3 regions of the Streptosporangium sp. CA-135522 genome follow, and region 1 is predicted to be linked to each of the others. Evidence: riboswitches for the same ligand, from Rfam matches in the RefSeq annotation. Region 1 holds a riboswitch; each other region holds the start of a gene.
What was found. A riboswitch is a leader RNA that binds a small molecule or an ion and turns the genes downstream of it on or off. The one in region 1 is predicted to bind cobalamin.
Positions count from the first base shown of each region.

Region 2: another riboswitch for cobalamin. It lies ahead of metE (5-methyltetrahydropteroyltriglutamate--homocysteine S-methyltransferase); the one in region 1 lies ahead of cobN (cobaltochelatase subunit CobN).
Region 3: another riboswitch for cobalamin. It lies ahead of ACQPYK_RS32750 (ribonucleoside-diphosphate reductase subunit alpha); the one in region 1 lies ahead of cobN (cobaltochelatase subunit CobN).

Region 1 is NZ_CP192026.1:5,759,090-5,765,272, reverse strand. Features, by position in the region: gene ACQPYK_RS27415 (precorrin-2 C(20)-methyltransferase) at 1-1,007, opposite strand, end outside; gene ACQPYK_RS27410 (precorrin-8X methylmutase) at 1,016-1,642, opposite strand; gene ACQPYK_RS27405 (precorrin-3B synthase) at 1,639-2,910, opposite strand; cobalamin riboswitch at 2,995-3,184, shown strand; gene cobN (cobaltochelatase subunit CobN) at 3,299-6,183, shown strand, end outside.
Region 2 is NZ_CP192026.1:7,905,560-7,911,742, reverse strand. Features, by position in the region: gene ACQPYK_RS37315 (selenium-binding protein SBP56-related protein) at 1-743, opposite strand, end outside; gene metE (5-methyltetrahydropteroyltriglutamate--homocysteine S-methyltransferase) at 1,054-3,270, opposite strand; cobalamin riboswitch at 3,366-3,579, opposite strand; gene ACQPYK_RS37305 (hypothetical protein) at 4,177-5,277, shown strand; gene ACQPYK_RS37300 (hypothetical protein) at 5,417-5,974, opposite strand; gene ACQPYK_RS37295 (hypothetical protein) at 6,027-6,183, opposite strand, start outside.
Region 3 is NZ_CP192026.1:6,856,714-6,862,896, reverse strand. Features, by position in the region: gene ACQPYK_RS32765 (hypothetical protein) at 1-87, shown strand, start outside; gene glmS (glutamine--fructose-6-phosphate transaminase (isomerizing)) at 99-1,919, shown strand; gene ACQPYK_RS32755 (tripartite tricarboxylate transporter substrate-binding protein) at 2,061-3,089, shown strand; cobalamin riboswitch at 3,088-3,289, shown strand; gene ACQPYK_RS32750 (ribonucleoside-diphosphate reductase subunit alpha) at 3,573-5,768, shown strand; gene ACQPYK_RS32745 (ribonucleotide-diphosphate reductase subunit beta) at 5,794-6,183, shown strand, end outside.

The sequences.
Region 1 (6,183 bases):
GAGGAGACCACGGCCACCCGCGACCCGGCGACGGCCAGTTCCAGCGCGTGCGCGGCCCGCTCGGCCTCCACCCGGTTGTCCGTGGGGTGACGGCGCTGGCGCGGGTTCGGCGGGACCCGGTCGAGGTAGGGGCCGTACCCGACGAGCTCGTCGGCGCCCGCCAGGGCGTCCTGCGCCTCCGGGGTCAGCCATGGCCGTCCGGCGGGACCGAGGCCGACCACGACCACCTCGCCGGGGCCACCGGCAGAGGCCGCGGGTTCCGCCTCCCGCGCGGGTTCGGCCCGCGCGGCGTTGACCGGGCTCGGGATCAGCGCCAGCGAGAAGTACGGCACGCTGTCGGGATCCACCTCGGCGAGCGGAGCCAGGCGCTGGCTGCCGGTGGTGGCGCGCTCCACGTACCAGGCCTCGTCGAGGCGGCCGGCCTGGACCAGCGCGTCGCGCACCTTGGTGAACGTCCGGCCGAGTTTGAGGACCGCCGCCGAGTCGGTGGCGGCCAGGCGCTCGGCCAGGACCTCGGCAGGAAGCGTTCCCGGCAGCACGGTGAGCATCTCGTCCCGTTCGACCAGCGGCCGTCCGAGGACCGCCGCGGCGCCGCTCACGGAGGTCACGCCGGGCACCACCTCGGTGACGTAGCGGTGGGACAGGCGCTTGTGCATGTGCATGTACGAGCCGTAGAAGAGCGGGTCGCCCTCGCACAGCACCACCACGTCCCGGCCCGCGTCCAGATGGGCGGCCAGCCGTACCGCGCAGTCGGCGTAGAAGTCGTCGATGGCGCCCTGATAGCCGCCCGGGTGGTCGGTGGTCTCCGTGGTGAGCGGGTAGATCAGGGCTTCCTCGATCTGGCCGTCCCGCAGGTACGGCGCGGCCACCGAACGGGCGATGCTCCGGCCGTGGCGGGCGCTGTGGAAGGCGATCACGCCCGCCTCGCCGAGGAGGCGGGCGGTCTTGACGGTCACCAGCTCCGGATCGCCGGGCCCGAGTCCCACTCCCCACAGACGTCCAGTCACGATGTCCCTCACTCTTCCTCGCTCGCGATCGCGTTGACCGCGGCGGCGGTCATCGCGCTGCCGCCCCGGCGGCCGTGCACGACCAGGTACTCCAGGCCTGCCGGATGCTCGGCGAGGGCTTGTTTGGACTCGGCGGCGCCGATGAAGCCGACCGGGATCCCGAGCACGGCGGCCGGTCGGCCGGCACCCTCCTCGATCATCTCCAGCAGCCGGAACAGCGCGGTCGGGGCGTTGCCGACGGCGACCACGGAGCCCTCCAGCCGCTCGCGCCACAGCTCCAGCGCGGCGGCGCTGCGGGTGGTGCCCAGCCGCTCGGCGAGCTCGGGCACGCCCGGCTCTCCCAGCGTGCAGATCACCTCGTTACCGGCCGGCAGGCGGCGGCGGGTCACCCCGGAGGCGACCATCATCGCGTCGCACAGCACCGGGGCGCCCGCGCGCAGGGCCGCGCGCGCCGACGCCACGACGCCGGGCGACCACCCGACATCGGTGACGAGATCGACCATCCCGCAGGCGTGGATCATGCGGACCGTCACCTGGGCGACGTCCGCGGGCATGCCGCTCAGATCGGCTTCCGCGCGTATGGTGGCGAAGGAACGGCGGTAGATCTCCGCGCCGTCACGGACGTAGTCGATCACGTTTCCCCTCTGACGGCCGCCAGCGCGGCCGTGGTCTGCTCGATGTCGGCACAGGTCAGGCTCCGGCCGTCCAGGTCCAGGCGGTATCCGGCGCCGGTGGCGACCACGTCCGCGACCCGTCCTCTGGGACGGCCGCAGCGTCTGTCGCAGCCCGCCCAGTGCACGGGGAGCGTACCGGTGCGCGGTGAATCCGCCACACGGGGGGCGATCGTCCCCGGTGTCCCGGCTGTCGGTTCGGCGCCGGGCGCGGTGGCGCGGGCCGCGTCGGCCTGCACGTCGGCCAGGGACTTGGCGCAGCCCGGACGCCCGGTGCAGGCCGTCACGCCGATCCACGGCGATTCGGGGTCGGTGACCAGGCCGGCGTCCGCCAGCCGGGCGACCGCCCGGGGAAGTCCGGCGCGGTCCAGGCCGGGCAGGACCACCCCTCGCCACGGCGTCAGCCGTACCTCCCCGCCGGCGGCCAGTTCGGCCAGGAGCTCCGCCTGGGCGGAGGTCAGCCGCCCCAGCGGTACCGCGACGCCCAGGGCCACCCCGCCGCCGGGTCGCCCGACGGCTCCCACCGGGCCCCCCGCGGCCGGCGGCGGCTCGGCCCGCATCCGCTCCGCGGGCGGGACGAGCCGTGGCGGGCCGGCGGAGCCGGTCTCCAGAGCGATGCGCACCCGGGTCGCGACCGGCTCCACACCGCCGGGCAACTCGCCGATCCGCCAGGCGTGCACGTCCCGGACGGCCAGCTCCGCCAGGAACGCCTCGGCGGCGGCGAGCAGGGCGGCGACCGCCGAGGCGAGCGGCACGCGCAGACCGCTGTCGGCGCCCGCGAGGATCAGCGCGGTCTCCTGCGCGCCGGTCGGCAGGATCGCGGCGTCGGGGTCGAGCCAGGCCACGTCGCCCCGGCCGTCGTCGAGCGCGAACAGGAAACGTCCGGGCAGTTCGGCGAGGGCGGGCCGGGCGCACAGCCGCCGGTCCAGGTCGGCGACCAGCGGGCCGACGTCCAGCGTCCCCGCCGCGTCGCAGCCGGTGAGCGGGGAGGCCAGGATGTTGCGGATGCGCTCATGGGTGAGCGACGGCAGCAGCCCGGCCGCCGCCATGCGCGCGGCGAATCCGCTCTCCTCGCCGAGTCCGCGCACCTGCACGTTCGCCCGGGAGGTCAGCTCGATGACACCGGTCCCGCAGGCGGTGGCGGCGTCGGCGAGTTCGCGCAGCTGGGAGGCCGTCAGCCGGCCGCCGGGGACTCTGATCCGCGCCAGGCCGCCGTCGGCGGCGGCGTGCACCTGAAGCGCCCCGGGACATGCGTCGAGTCGCGATCGTCCAGAAAAGTCGCCAATGACCACGCTGAGGATGTTAACGCCAGTTTCTTGCAATGAACGGGACTGCCGTAGTCTCATCGATGGCGACGGCAAAGGGAGGAAGCCGGTGTGAATCCGGCGCGGTCCCGCCACTGTAACCGGGGAGCGAACCCCACCCAGGCCACTGTCCGGCGACGGACGGGAAGGCCGGGGGGAGCACCGATCCGGGAGCCAGGAGACTCCAGCCGTCGTAGCCGACGACGACCCGGGGCGAGGACCCCGAGGGAGGAAGCCCCGTGCGTTTTCCGCCGTTCCCGTGCCACCCCATGGCGCCGCCGAGCCCCGCCGCCCCGCTTCCGGCGGAGCGTGGCGCATGATCCTCCTGCTCTCGACCTCCGACACCGACCTGCTCAGCGCCCGCGCCGGCGGCGCCGACTACCGGCTGGGCAACCCCGCCCGGCTCACCGCCGAGGACCTGCCCCCCCTTCTGGAGGGTGCCGACCTGGTCGTGGTCCGGCTGCTCGGTGGGCGCCGCGCCTGGGAGGAGGGCCTGGACGCCCTGCTCGCCGGCCCCCGTCCCGTCGTCGTGCTCGGCGGGGAGCAGGCGCCCGACGCCGAGCTGATGGAGCTGTCCACCGTGCCGGGCGGGGTCTGCGCCGAGGCGCACGCCTATCTCGCCCACGGCGGCCCGGCCAACCTCGCCGAGCTGTACCGGTTCCTGTCCGACACCCTGCTGCTGACCGGGCACGGCTTCGCCGCCCCCGCGCCCACCCCCGGCTGGGGTGTCCTGGAGCGCCGGGCGCGTCGCGAGGACGGGCCGGCCGTCGGGGTGCTCTACTACCGGGCCCACCACGTCGCAGGCAACACCGCCTTCGTCGAGACCCTCTGCTCGGCGGTCGAGGACGCGGGCGGCCGGGCGCTGCCCGTCTACTGCGCCTCGCTGCGCACCGCGGAACCCGGCCTGCTGGAGGTCCTCCGTACGGTGGACGCCCTGGTGGTGACCGTGCTCGCGGCCGGCGGCACCCGCCCGGCCACCGCCTCGGCCGGCGGGGACGACGAAGCCTGGGACGTCGGCGCGCTCGCCGAGCTGGACGTGCCGATCCTGCAGGGCCTGTGCCTGACGAGCAGCCGGGCGTCCTGGGAGGACAACGACGACGGCCTGTCTCCGCTCGACGCGGCCACCCAGGTCGCGATCCCCGAGTTCGACGGCCGGATCATCACGGTGCCGTTCTCCTTCAAGGAGATCGACCAGGACGGGCTGACCGTCTACGTGGCCGATCCGGAGCGGGCCTCGCGGGTGGCCGGCATCGCGGTACGGCACGCCGTGCTCCGGCACGTCCCACCCGGCGAGCGGCGAATCGTGCTGATGCTGTCGGCCTACCCCACCAAGCACTCGCGGATCGGCAACGCCGTGGGCCTGGACACCCCCGCGAGCCTGGTGCGGCTGCTGGCCGCGATGCGCGAGCGCGGCTACGACATCGGTGCCGAGGGCGAGCTGCCGGGCGTGGCCGAGCAGGACGGCGACGCGCTGATCCACGCGCTGATCGCGGCCGGCGGGCAGGACCAGGAGTGGCTCACCGAGGAGCGGCTTGCCGGCAACCCGGTGCGCATCGCGGCGAGCCGGTACGCCCGGTGGTACGGCACGCTGCCGGCGGACCTGCGGGCCGGGATGGAGGAGCACTGGGGCCCCGCGCCGGGCGAGCTGTTCGTGGACAGGACGCACGACCCGGACGGCGAGATCGTGCTGGCCGCGCTGCGCGCCGGGAACGTCGTGGTCATGGTGCAGCCGCCGCGCGGCTTCGGGGAGAACCCCATCGCGATCTACCACGACCCCGACCTGCCGCCCAGCCACCACTACCTGGCGGCCTACCGCTGGCTGGCCGACGGCTTCGGCGCGCACGCCGTGGTGCACGTGGGCAAGCACGGCAATCTGGAGTGGCTGCCCGGCAAGTCCGCCGGGCTGTCGGCCTCCTGCGGTCCCGACGCCGCGCTCGGCGACCTGCCGTTGATCTACCCGTTCCTGGTCAACGACCCCGGCGAGGGCACCCAGGCCAAGCGCCGCGCCCACGCGACCCTGGTCGACCACCTCGTCCCGCCGATGGCCCGCGCCGACACCTACGGCGACATGGCGCGGCTGGAGCAGCTGCTCGACGAGCACGCGTCCATCGCCGCGATGGATCCGGCGAAGCTCCCGGCGATCCGCGCCCAGATCTGGACCCTGATCCAGGCGGCCAGGCTCGATCACGATCTGGGCATCGACGACCGTCCCCACGACGCCGAGTTCGACGACTTCCTGCTGCACGTCGACGGCTGGCTGTGCGAGGTCAAGGACGTCCAGATCCGCGACGGCCTCCACGTGCTGGGCGCCGCCCCCGAGGGCGGGACCCGCGTCGACCTGGTGCTCGCCATGCTGCGCGCCCGCCAGATGTGGGCGGGCGGCGAGGCCTTCCCCGGGCTCCGCGAGGCCCTGGGCCTGGCCGAGGACGGCACGGCGGGCCGGATCGGCACGGACGAGGCCGAATCCCTCGCCCGCGCGCTGGTCGAGGCCATGGAGGAGCGGGCCTGGGATCCGGCCGCCGCCGCCGAGGCGACCTCCACCGTCCTGGCCGCCACCTCGGCGGACCTCGGGCTGGTGGAGCGGATCCTGCGCTTCGCGGCCACCGAGGTCGTGCCCCGGCTGGCGCGGACCACGGACGAGATCGAGGCGATCCTGCACGCCCTCGACGGCGGCTACGTGCCGGCGGGGCCGAGCGGGTCGCCGCTGCGCGGGCTGATCAACGTGCTTCCCACCGGCCGTAACTTCTACTCGGTCGACCCCAAGGCGGTGCCGAGCAGGCTGGCCTGGGAGACCGGGCAGGCGATGGCCGACTCCCTGCTGGAGCGCTACCGGGCCGACACCGGCCACTGGCCTCGCTCGGTCGGGCTGTCGGTCTGGGGGACCAGCGCCATGCGCACCGCCGGGGACGACGTGGCCGAGGTGCTCGCGCTGCTCGGCGTGCGGCCGGTGTGGGACGAGGCGTCACGGCGGGTCACCGGGCTGGAGCCGATCTCCGCCGAGGAACTCGGGCGCCCGCGTGTGGACGTGACGGTCCGGATCAGCGGATTCTTCCGGGACGCGTTCCCGCACGTCGTGGCCATGCTGGACGACGCGGTACGGCTGGCCGCCGGGCTGGAGGAGCCGGCGGAGCTCAACTACGTCCGGGCGCACGTCCTGGCCGACAGGGAGATCCACGGCGACGAGCGCCGGGCCACCATGCG
Region 2 (6,183 bases), 2.1 Mb from region 1:
AGGGCCATCTGGTGCTGGTCGCCCAGGTCGATCTCCTGCAGGTGCCTGTGCTTGGTCAGGTCCCAGACGTGCAGCTTGTGGCCGTACTGCCGGCCGACCAGCAACTCCAGCGAGGGACCCGGCTCGATCTGGTTGGGGGTGCCCCACTCGCTGGTGATCATCGTGTCGTGGCCGAGGTGCCACCAGAAGTCGTAGTGCAGCTCCTGCGGTCCCCGGTCCACCTCCCATCGGCCCTTGGGCTCGAAGGTGTCGTGGTCGAGCGTGAACACCCCGCCCGGCGCGTCGCCGTCCACGTTGCCGAGCGCGCTGACATAGATCGCGTCGGTGCCGCAGTGGACGGTGTGCGGACGGCTGTAGCCGGTCTTCTCGAAGATCGTTTCTGGCTCGATCGTCTTGACGAGCTTGGGACGCCGGGGATCGTCCTTGACGTCGAAGATGTAGATCCTGCTGGACCGCAGGCCCGGCAGGACCAGGTAGCGCCGTTCGACGTGCGGGTGCGGAGCGTACGGGCACAGGGCGGCACTGCATACGTTCCATCCGAAATGATGGAGCTCGTCCCCTGGGACGGGCATGTCGTGCACGCTGACGATCGACCCGTCGGCCAGGTCGATCGTGGCGAGCCCGTCGGGGCGCCCCTCCCCGGCCGTGTCGAGCAGGGCGACATAGGCGACCTCCTCCCGTGGGGCCCGCATGGCCTCCCGGGCGGACGGGTAGAAGGTGGGATCGGGCTGGATGAGTGCCATGGCGGACTCCTAGGCCGAGATCAATATCCTACTAATGTTGTAGGAAAACTCTCCGCTGTCTAGGGGTCATTTTAGGTAATCGCCGCGAACGGGCGGCCGATCGACCCCCCCCGCCGACCCCCGCCGGCCTGTCGCCGGGGCGAGGTCACGGCCGGGGCCGGTCGTGGTCGTGGCGGTGGCCGGGGCCGCGCACGCGGGGAGGCCGGTCCCCGCGTGCGCGGCCTGCGGTCTGTATGGCTTGGGGCCTGTGCGGCTTGGCCTGTGCGGCTTGTGGCCTGTGCGGCCTGTGCGGTCTCCCGCGAGGGCCGCTCTACAGCGCGCGGACCCTGCGGGCCGCGGCGACCATGTTCCGCAGGCTCGCCTCGGTCTCGGCATAGCCGCGCGTCTTCAGCCCGCAGTCTGGATTGACCCACAACCGCTCCGGTTCGACCGCCCTGAGCGCCAGCCTGAGCGCCCGTTCGACCTCCTCGGTCTCCAGCACGCGCGGGGAGTGGATGTCGTACACGCCGGGCCCGATCCCACGCGTGTATCCGGCGGCGTGCAAGTCGTCCAGCAGCTCCATCCGGGATCTGGCCGCCTCGACGCTCGTCACGTCCGCGTCCAGGTCACCGATGGCGCCGATGATCTCACCGAACTCCGAATAGCACATGTGAGTGTGGATCTGCGTGGAGTCGGACACGCCCGAGGTGGCGAACCGGAACGCGGCGACCGCCCAGGCCAGGTAGGCGTCGCGTTGAGCCGCGCGCAGCGGCAGCAGCTCCCGCAGCGCGGGCTCGTCCACCTGGATGATCCGGATACCCGCCGCCTCCAGGTCGCGGATCTCGTCCCGCAACGCCAGCGCCACCTGCCGGGCCGTTTCGGCCGGCGACTGGTCCTCCCGGACGAACGACCAGGCCAGCATGGTCACCGGCCCGGTCAGCATGCCCTTGACCGGCCTGACGGTACGCGACTGGGCGTAGACGGCCCAGCGCACCGTCATCGGCTCCGGCCGGGCCACATCTCCGAACAAGATCGGCGGCCGCACGCACCGGGTGCCGTAGGACTGGACCCAGCCGTGCTCGGTGGCCGCGTAGCCGTCGAGCTGCTCGGCGAAATACTGGACCATGTCGTTGCGCTCGGGCTCGCCGTGGACCAGCACGTCCAGCCCGATGTCCTCCTGTAGCGCGATCACCGAGTCGATCTCGGCCCGCATCGCCGCCTCGTATCCCGCCCGGTCGATCCGGCCGTCGCGAAGGTCGGAGCGGGCCTGCCGTACCGCGTCCGTCTGCGGGAACGAGCCGATCGTGGTAGTCGGCAGCGGCGGCAGCCCCAGCGCCGTCCGCTGCATCACCGCTCGCTCGACGTGCCCGGCCCGCGCAGTGCCCTGGCCCAGCGCCTCCAGCCGGGCCCGCGTGCGCGCGTCCACCGGAGCCTTCGCCGGTACGGCGGGCCCGACCGCGTCCGGTCCCCGCCGCATCGCGCGACCGATCGCCACGACCTCCGCCACCTTCTGCCGGGCGAACGCCAGCCCCTCGGGCATCGCCGTCTCCCGGTCCAGATCGAGGGGGACGTGCATGAGCGAGCAGGAGGTGGAGACCACCACCTCCCCGGCCAGCCCGAGCAGCGCCGCGCAGGTGGACAGCGCGCCGGACAGTTCGGTGCGCCAGACGTTGCGGCCGTTCACCACCCCCGCCACCACGGTCTTGCCGGCCAGCCCGGGAGACAAGGCCGCCGCCGTCAGGTTGCCGGGCCCGGCGACGAAGTCGAGCCCCACGGACTCGACGCGGGTGGCGGCCAGCACGGGCAGCGCGTCGCCGATCTCGCCGAAGTAGGTGGCGACCAGCAGTCGCGGGCGGTGGCTGAGCCCGCCCAGATGATCGTAGGCGCGGGCGAGCGCCTTCAGCTCCTGCGCCGACCGGTCGGCCGCCAGCGCCGGCTCGTCGAGCTGGACCTCGACGACGCCGGCGGTGGCCAGCCGTTCCAGCAGCTCGGCGTAGACGTCGAGCAGGTCGTCCAAGAGCCGTAGCGGCGCGAAGGCGGCGGCGTCGGACTTGGCCAGCAGCAGGTAGGTCAGCGGGCCGACCAGCACCGGCCTGGTCTCGAGCCCCAGCTGCCTGGCCTGGCCGTACTCCGCCAGGGGCTTATCCCATGCGAGCCGGAACCTCGTCCCCGGGCCCACCTCGGGAACCAGGTAGTGGTAGTTGGTGTCGAACCATTTGGTCATCTCCAGGGGGGCGATTCCCCGGGTGCCGCGCGCCATGGCGAAGTAGCGCTCCAGGCCGTCCAGTTCGGCGAAGCGGGCGGGGATGGCGCCGACCATGATGCTGGTGTCGAGCATCTGGTCGTAGAAGGAGAAGGTGTTGGAGGGGATGTCGGTCAGGCCGGCGTCGCGTAGTTCGGTCCAGGTGCGTTCGCGTAGCTTCTGGCCGATGTGTTCCAGGTCGGCGGCGTCGATGCGGCCGGCCCAGTAGGCTTCCACGGCTTTCTTCAGCTGTCGGTCGGGGCCGATTCTGGGGTAGCCGAGGACGGTGGTGCGTTGGTCTGTCATGGGTCCTTTTCCCTCGTGGAACCCGGCTTGGCGGGCATGGCGAGGGAAGGTTCCCCCGGCCTTCCCGCGAGGCCATGGACACAGACCGCGCGCCGATCGGCGCACGGGCGGTGGCAGGTATTCGGACTCGTGGGCGTCGTGCCGGTTTCCTACTGGCCGTCGCTTCCCAGGCGATCGCTCACCCAGTGCTCGTGTGACGGCGGTCGTTCCCACTCACCGCTGCGGGGCAGTCCCGGAATCACACCGGGTTCCCTGTTGCCTCACCGCTCCGCCGAAGGGAGCGGCGAACCAGCCGCACCGGCAGCATAACCCGACTCCAGGCGAAAGCTCCGGCCGGTGGCACCACATCGCGGAGTCGATGTCGGTTAGAGGGGAGGCGGGGCCTGATCAGCCAACGAAAAATGGTACATAACCGGAAAATTCGATATTTCTGATCTCGTGGCTCGATTGAGGGGTCAACGCCGCCTTCGAGCTTCGAGCGTCCCCCCAGCCCGCTACGTGCACCGTTGATCCCATCCAACGGGCACAGGCGGAGTTGACGCCAACGGAGGAACCCGAACGATGAGGCAGCCGGGGAGAGGGGGAATCACGTCCGGCGATTCCGTGTCAGGGTCCTGCCGGCTTTCTGCTTTCTCACCGGCTGCTCTCGTGGAGAGCCTCGTAGTTCTCTTCGGGAACGCGTATGATCGCTCACCCGTTATTCCCTCATGACTGGGCTGACTTGGGTTTTCCCTCAACGTCGAGCGGAGAGATGTGGAGAATTTGACGGCGGCTGCCGGGGCGAATGGTGTCCCTTCTCGTGATTCGGGCGGAGCTGGATCAGATGCTGATGCGGAGCGCCACGCTGTCCGGCCTGGGTCTGGGCCTGGTCGACGTGTCGGAGTCGTTCTCCTCATCGTCGGTGTGTTGGGTGCGGGCTTCCTCTATCTGAATCGTCACGACAGGCCTCGTGTGGAACCGGAATGGAAGCCGGGGGCATTCGATCCGCCAGTGCAGTATGCATTCATCTCGAAGGATTCGGATTGCCATAACCGGCCCAAGGCAGAAGAGGAGGGTGCCGCGCCGAAAGTCATCACCTGTAGCGACTGGCGGCTACGTGTGAACTACAAAAGAGGCGAAGGGAGGCAGGACATGAATATCGCCTACGGCGAAGGTTGCGGTGGGTTCAGGGCGGGGGTCGGCGTCGGCGATGACGACTGTTCGAGTGACATCCCCCTCTTCGATGCGGCAAGCCAAGCTCAAGTGGAAGGCTCTAGCTATGTAGGTGTGCCACTCCGTATCACCTCTGACGGCCATCACGTTGCGTACTTCAGCAAGCAGCGTATGCAGTTCGTCGGCTGGGATCTGCCCGCCGCACAACTCAAAGCCATTTCGCCACGACTGGACGCGAAGACGCTCGACGACGTCTACAACCTGGCGATATCGCCTGATGGCCGGTTCTTCGCAGTCGCATTCTCCGGTGCTCAACCCCGCCTCCTGCTCACCGAGTTCGCCACGGGACGGACTTCTACCTTCCCGGGTTTCTGCCATGTGATCGGCCTGAGTGAAGCCGCCACCGTCATCGCAGCCAAACAATCATGTCCGGAACTCGGAGAAGATGATTCCGGAAATAACGCCGTTACCATACTTAACCGCCGAGGCCTGGTCATCAGTGAAGGGAGGGGAGATGATTTTGCGGACGACCTTTCACCGGACGGGCGCCTGCTGGTAGCGGTGATTGCCGACTCCGGCGAGGACGGCAAGGAACATCTTGTCACCTACAACGCCAAGACCGGTAAGACGGTAAACAAGTTTGATCTACGGCTTCTGTCCGAGCCGAACGATGCGATCGGATACGGCTGGCTCGATGCCGATGAATACATCGTCAAGGCCGACCCTCCCGAGTCCGGCGGATCCTTCGGCTATTACAAGGTCAACGTCCGGACCGGGAAGTCTCAACGAATCAGGGATCTTGGACTAAACCCCGGCGCCGTGGTCTCCCTGGGTAAAGTGCATATTGGCAGATGAGGGCCCGATTCTCCACGAACTTCCATCACCAGACCTGGCATATCCTCTCCGATCCGCACGGCGCGCTCAAAAGACCGGCGCGCTCAGAAGAAAGGTCCCCGCCCCCCCGTGACCTGGCCCCGGGCGGGATCACACATGCCTAACTCGCCGCGGGTCCCCAGGTCGGGGAGAGGTACGGCAGGCGGGCGGAGCGGTAGAGCGTGACGATCAGGGCCGCGATGGCCACCAGCCAGGCGACGAGCGTGACAAGGCTCAGGTCGGCGTAGCCGTACTCGACCAGCATGCCGAGCACTCCCAGGCTGACCACGGCCCAGCGCAGCACGTCGAGGAGAGCGGCTCTGGAGGTTTCTCCACAGGGACGGATCCGTCTGATGACGGCGTCGACGGTCACCCAGACGACGATCAAGGCACCGGCTGCGTTGACGATGCCGACCACGTGCTTGATGGGGGAAACCACCGGGGCATAGCTCGAGTGCACGCCGGACGACGCGATCATGGCGACAATCGAGGTGAAGACCATGACGATGGCAAGGGACCTGGCTCGGGCGAAGGTGTCGTCGGCGGATCGCTGCAGCCGAGCCAGCCCGGACGCGCACAGTCCCCATCCGACGGGGTCGAGCAGCAGGTCGAAGCCATTGAGACGGAGGGCGCCGAAGGCGAAGACGAAACCGGTGGCGATCTTCGTGACGGGCGGCATGCGCCACAACCTTCCAGACTTGGAATTGTCCGCGGACGAGTGCCTGTCAGGGTCAAGTCGGGCTCACCGCGTCATTGCAGATCTTGCCGGCGAGACCTCGCTGCCAGGCGACCGGGAGACTTCCCGCGGGTCCTGTCAGCCGCCATGAGCCCCACGTCACCTCCGCTGACCCTGAGCCCATCAAGGTTCTATAGGTGAAGTGGATCGGC
Region 3 (6,183 bases), 1.1 Mb from region 1:
CCCCGGATCGCCGCCGAGATCTCGGCCCGCCGTGTCGCGGCACCCGAACTCTCCCTGCGCCAGCTGCGCCGGATCGTCTATGGATAAGGAGCGGTCAAATGTGCGGAATCGTGGCCTATGTGGGGCCCAAGGATGCGGGGCCGATCCTGCTGGAGGGCCTGCAGCGGCTTGAATACCGGGGCTACGACTCGGCCGGCGTGGTGATCTCCAACAAGGGCCTGAAGATGCGCAAGGTCAAGGGCCGGGTGGCCGACCTGGCGGCCGCCGTGCCGGCGCGGTTCAAGGGCACCCTGGGCATCGGGCACACCCGCTGGGCCACCCACGGGGCGCCCAGTGACGTCAACGCCCATCCCCACCTGTCCGCCGACGAGCGCATCGCGGTGGTGCACAACGGCATCATCGAGAACGCCGACGAGCTGCGCGCGAAGCTGGAGGCCGACGGTGTGGTCTTCCTGTCCGAGACCGACACCGAGGTGCTGTCACACCTGATCGCCCGCACCGTCGAGGAGACCGAATCCCTGGAGGAGGCGGTCCGGCTGGCGCTCAAGCGGATCGTCGGCACCTACGGCATCGCGGTGATCGACGCCCAGCGGCCCGGCGAGGTCGTGGTGGCCCGCAACGGCAGCCCGATCGTGCTGGGCATCGGCGAGAAGGAGATGTTCGCCGCCTCCGACGTCTCCGCGCTGGTCCGCTACACCCGCCAGGTGGTCCACCTGGAGGACGGCGAGCTCGCGGTGCTGAAGGCGGACGGCTTCCACACCTTCGCCAGCGACGCGCGCGAGACGGCCAAGGAGCCGCTGACCGTCGACTGGGACGCCGGTCACTACGACACCGGCGGTTACGAGCACTACCTGCTCAAGGAGATCTCCGAGCAGCCCGACACTGTGGCCCGGACGCTGCGTGGGCGCCTGGACGACCGCTTCCACATCGCCCACCTGGGCGGCCTCAACATGGACGCGCGCGAGACCCGGTCGTTCCGCCGCGTAAAGATCATCGGTTGCGGCTCCGCCTACTACTCGGGCCAGATCGGCGCCCAGCTCATCGAGGAGCTGGCGCGGATTCCCGCCGACGCCGAGCCGGCCAGCGAGTTCCGCTACCGCAGCCCGGTCGTGGAGCCCGACACCCTCTACGTGGCGATCAGCCAGTCGGGGGAGACCTACGACACCCTCGCCGCCGTCCAGGAGCTCAAGCGCAAGGGCGGGCGGGTGCTCGGCATCGTCAACACCGTCGGCAGCGCCATCGCCCGCGAGTGCGACGGCGGCCTCTACCTGCACGCCGGCCCGGAGGTCTCGGTGGCCAGCACCAAGGCGTTCACCTCGACCGCGGTGGCCTTCGCGCTGCTGGCGCTGCACCTGGGCCGGGTGCGCGACCTGTCCCCGGCCGACGGCCGCCGCATCTGCGAGGGGCTGCGCCGGCTGCCCGAGCAGATCAAGGAGATCCTGGCGCTGGAGCCGCAGATCAAGGAGCTCGCGCACAAGTACGCCGACTCGCCGAGCATGATGTTCGTCGGCCGGGTCCGGGGCTATCCGGTGGCCCGTGAGGGCGCCCAGAAGCTCAAGGAGATCTCCTACGTGCACGCCGAGGCCTACCCGGCCAGCGAGCTCAAGCACGGGCCGCTGGCGCTGATCGGCCCGGAGATGCCGACCGTGGCGATCGTCCCCGACGACGAGCTGCTGGACAAGAACCTCACCACGCTGGGCGAGATCCGCGCGCGCGGTGGCCGGGTGCTCATGGTCGGTCACCGTACGGCCGACCCCAAGCTGGCCGACGACTGCGTCGTGGTGCCCAAGAACGAGACGGAGCTGGACCCGATCCTGCTGTCGATCCCGCTGCAGCTTCTGGCCTACCACGCCGCCGTGGCGCTGGAGCGTGACGTGGACAAGCCGCGCAACCTGGCCAAGAGCGTCACGGTGGAATGAGCCGGAGCCGTCCCTTCCCTCCGGAATGAGCCGGAGCCGTCCCCTCCCTCTCGGCCGATAACGGCAAGACCCCCAATGTGTGACAGAAAGTGATGTGTCTGTAACCTGGGGTATTGATAGGTCTTGGGGGAAGGGGCGCTTATGTACCGTAGGCGGTTCTTGGTGCTCGCCCTGGGACTCCTGGCCGCCGGCGGCTGTGACGGGGGCCGCGGCACCCACACGCCGGTGGCGGGCCGGTTGACCGTCGTCGCGCCCGCCGCGCGGGGGCAGGGGTGGGATCGGGCCGCGCGCGCGCTGGCCATGGTCATGATCGGCGAAGGGATGGCCCGGACGGTCGAGGTGAGCGACCAGCCGGGCAGCCTGGGCGCCGCGGCGCTGGGATCGTTCGCCGCCGTCCGTGGCCCGTTCACGCGGGAGGGCCGGCTGCTCCTCACCGGGATGCCGATGATCGCGGGGGTGGAGATCGCCAACGCCGCCTCCGTGGTGGATTCCACCACCCCGCTGGCCCGCCTGGTCGGCGACTGGGCGGCTCTGGTCGTGTCGTCCGGCTCCCATCTGCGCACCTTCGAGGACTTCGCCGCCGCGCTCCGCCGCGACCCGGCCGAGCCGACGGTGGGCGGCCGGATGGAAGGCGGCTCCGACCACGTGCTCTACGGCATGATCGGTAAGTGTCTGGGGGTGGACACCCGGCTGCTGGACTACGCCGGCTACTCCGGTGGAACCGAGGCCGAGCAGGCGCTCTACGACGGCAGGGTGACCGCGCTGCTGGGCTCCGCCCGTTCCTTCGTGCCCGGGATCGCCGCGGGCCGCCTGCGCCCGCTGGTGGTCTCCTCCGGCGAGCGGATCGACGGGATCGACGCGCCGACGCTGATGGAGCTGGACGTTCGCCTGGAGTACACCGACTGGTGCGGGGTGCTCGGCCCCCGCGGCATGAGCTCCGAGGACAGGGACGCGGCCGTCGCCCTGTGTGATCGCCTCGACGCCTCGCCCCGATGGCGGGCCGTCTGCGCGGCCAACGGCTGGAACCGGGTCTATCTGAGCGGGGAGGACTTCCGCCAGTGGCTTGTCACGGAGACCGGCCGTACCCGGGAGGTGCTCAACGATCTTGGCCTGCTGAGCACTTTCGGCACAAGCTGTTGGGGTAGTTGCGTCCACCGGCCCTACATGTAGGATCCTGCTCGTTGCTGGTTCGCCCCTGACGGGGCGAGGCAAGAGGGAACCCGGTGAGATTCCGGGACTGCCCCGCAGCGGTGAACGGGAACGACCGCCGTCATTGAAGCACTGGGTGCGCCTTGCCCGGGAAGCGACGGCCAGTAGGCATGTGCGAGACGCCCGTGAGTCCGAAGACCTGCCGGCGACGTGTGGAGAGGGAGCCGAACCGGGCACCGGGGGACGCGTGGAGCGGCCCGGCGTGTGCCAGGTGAGGCGGACTCGACCATGCGTGTGGAGAGGGAGCCGAACCGGGCACCGGGGGACGCGTGGAGCGGCCCGGCGTGTGCCAGGTGAGGCGGACTCGACCACGGAAGCTGTCCAGGGCCTCGAGGGAGGGCTCGCGGAACGAGGCGGTCCGGCGTGTCCGGAGCCGCTCTTGGACGCGTGCGCCCTTCCGGCGAGAGCCGTACGGGGAATTCGAGCGCGCGAGGGGTAGCACACGTGACACAGACCTTGGTCGACGCCGCCAAGGAGACCGGCGACGGTCTGGCCGACCGCCGGTTGGCCATCGAGGAGGCGGCCGCCCGGGTGATCACCGATCCGGAGAACTCCCGGATCGCCGCCGAGCTGCTGGCGGAGCTGATCGCCGATGAGACGGCCGAGCACGGGGTTCGGACCTTCTCCGAGTCCGTCGCCGCCACCCACGCGGCCGGGCTCGTCCAGGACCGCCTGGCGGACTTCGTGGCCGCCCACGCCGAGGCGCTGGACGCGCTGGTGGAGCGGGACGCCGACGGCCGGTTCGAGTATTTCGGGCTGCGCACGGTCTACGACCGCTACCTGCTGCGCCACCCGCGGACCCGTAAGGTCTTGGAGCGCCCGCAGCACTTCTTCCTGCGCGTGGCGTGCGGTCTGTCGGAGACGGTGGAGGAGGCGGCCGAGCTCTACGCGCTCATGGCCACCCTGTCCTACCTGCCGAGCTCGCCCACCCTGTTCAACTCCGGTTCGCGCAGACCCCAGTTGTCGTCCTGCTTCCTGCTCGACTCGCCCCGTGACGAGCTGGAGGCGATCTACGAGCGTTACGGGCAGGTCGCGCGCCTGTCGAAGTACGCCGGGGGGATCGGTATCGCCTGGACCCGGGTGCGCTCGCGCGGTTCCCTGATCCGGGGCACCAACGGCCACTCCAACGGCATCGTGCCCTGGCTGCGCACGCTGGACTCCAGCGTCGCCGCGGTCAACCAGGGCGGTCGCCGCAAGGGCGCGGCCTGCGTCTACCTGGAGTCCTGGCACGCCGACGTCGAGGAGTTCCTCGAACTGCGCGACAACACCGGCGAGGAGGCTCGCCGTACGCACAACCTGAACCTCGCCAACTGGGTTCCCGACGAGTTCATGCGCCGGGTCGAGGCCGACGGCGTGTGGTCGCTGTTCGACCCCAAGGAGGTCCCGCACCTCACCGACCTGTACGGCACGGCGTTCGAGGAGGCCTATCGGGTCGCCGAGGCCGAGGGCCGCTTCGTCAAGCAGATCCCGGCGCGGTCCCTGTACGGCCGGATGATGCGTACCCTCGCCCAGACCGGCAACGGCTGGATGACCTTCAAGGACGCGGCCAACCGGACCTCCAACCAGACGGCGCGTCCCGAGAACGTCATCCATCTGTCCAACCTCTGCACCGAGATCCTCGAGGTCACCAACGACGCCGAGACGGCCGTCTGCAACCTCGGTTCGATCAACCTCGCCGCGCATCTGGACGGCCGGGACGTGGACTGGGCGCGGCTGCGCCGGACCGTCCGCACCGCCGTGCGGTTCCTTGACCGGACGATCGACCTGGGCTTCTACCCGACCCCCGAGGCGGAGACCGCGAACAAGAAGTGGCGGCCGATCGGCCTGGGGCTGATGGGCCTGGCGGATGTGTTCTTCGCGCTGCGCCTGCCGTTCGACTCGCCCGAGGCGCTGGAGCTGTCCACCCGGATCTCCGAGGAGATCGCGCTCGCGGCCTACGGCACCTCCGCGGACCTGGCCGTCGAGCGGGGCCGTCACCCCTCCTACGAGGAGACCCGGGCCGCCGGCGGCGTGCTGCACCCCGACCACTACGGGGTCGCGCGGTCGGCGGAGTGGACGGCGCTCAGGGAGCGGATCGCGACGACCGGCCTGCGCAACTCGCTCATGATCGCGATCGCGCCCACGGCGACCATCGCCTCCATCGCGGGCTGCTACGAGTGCATCGAGCCCCAGGTCTCCAACATCTTCAAGCGTGAGACGTTGTCGGGGGAGTTCCTCCAGGTCAACCGCTACCTGGTTCGCGACCTCACTGCCCGGGGGCTGTGGACCCCGCAGATCCGGGATGCGATCAAGCGGGCCGACGGCTCGATCCAGGACGTTCCCGGCATGCCGGAGGACCTCAAGGCGCTCTACCGGACCGCCTGGGAACTGCCGCAGAAGGCGCTGATCGACCTGGCCGCGGCGCGCACGCCGTACATCGACCAGTCGCAGTCGCTGAACCTCTTCATGGCGACGCCGACCATCGGCAAGCTCTCCTCGATGTACGCCTATGCGTGGAAGTCCGGCCTCAAGACGACCTACTACCTGCGCTCGCGCCCGGCGACCCGGATCGCGCAGACCACCGTGGCCCCGGCCACGCCCGATCCGGAGGCCGTCGCGTGCTCCCTGGAGAACCCCGAGTACTGCGACGCCTGCCAGTAGGCCTCTCCCCGAAAGGCTTTCCCTGATGTTGCTCGACCCTGGCATGGACCTGACGCTGCGGCCCATGCGGTATCCGGAGTTCTACGAGCGCTACCGGGCCGCGATCCGCAACACCTGGACCGTCGAGGAGGTGGACCTCAACTCCGACCTGGCCGACCTGGCCAGGATGACGCCGGAGGAGCGCCATCTGATCAACCGCCTCGTCGCGTTCTTCGCCACCGGCGACTCGATCGTGGCCAACAACCTGGTGCTCAACCTCTACCAGCACGTCAACGCGCCCGAGGCGCGGCTGTATCTCAGCCGGCAGCTCTTCGAGGAGGCCGTGCACGTCCAGTTCTACCTGACCCTGCTGGACACCTACCTGCCCGACCACGAGGAGCGGGTCAAGGCCTTCGCCGCGGTCGAGCACATCCCC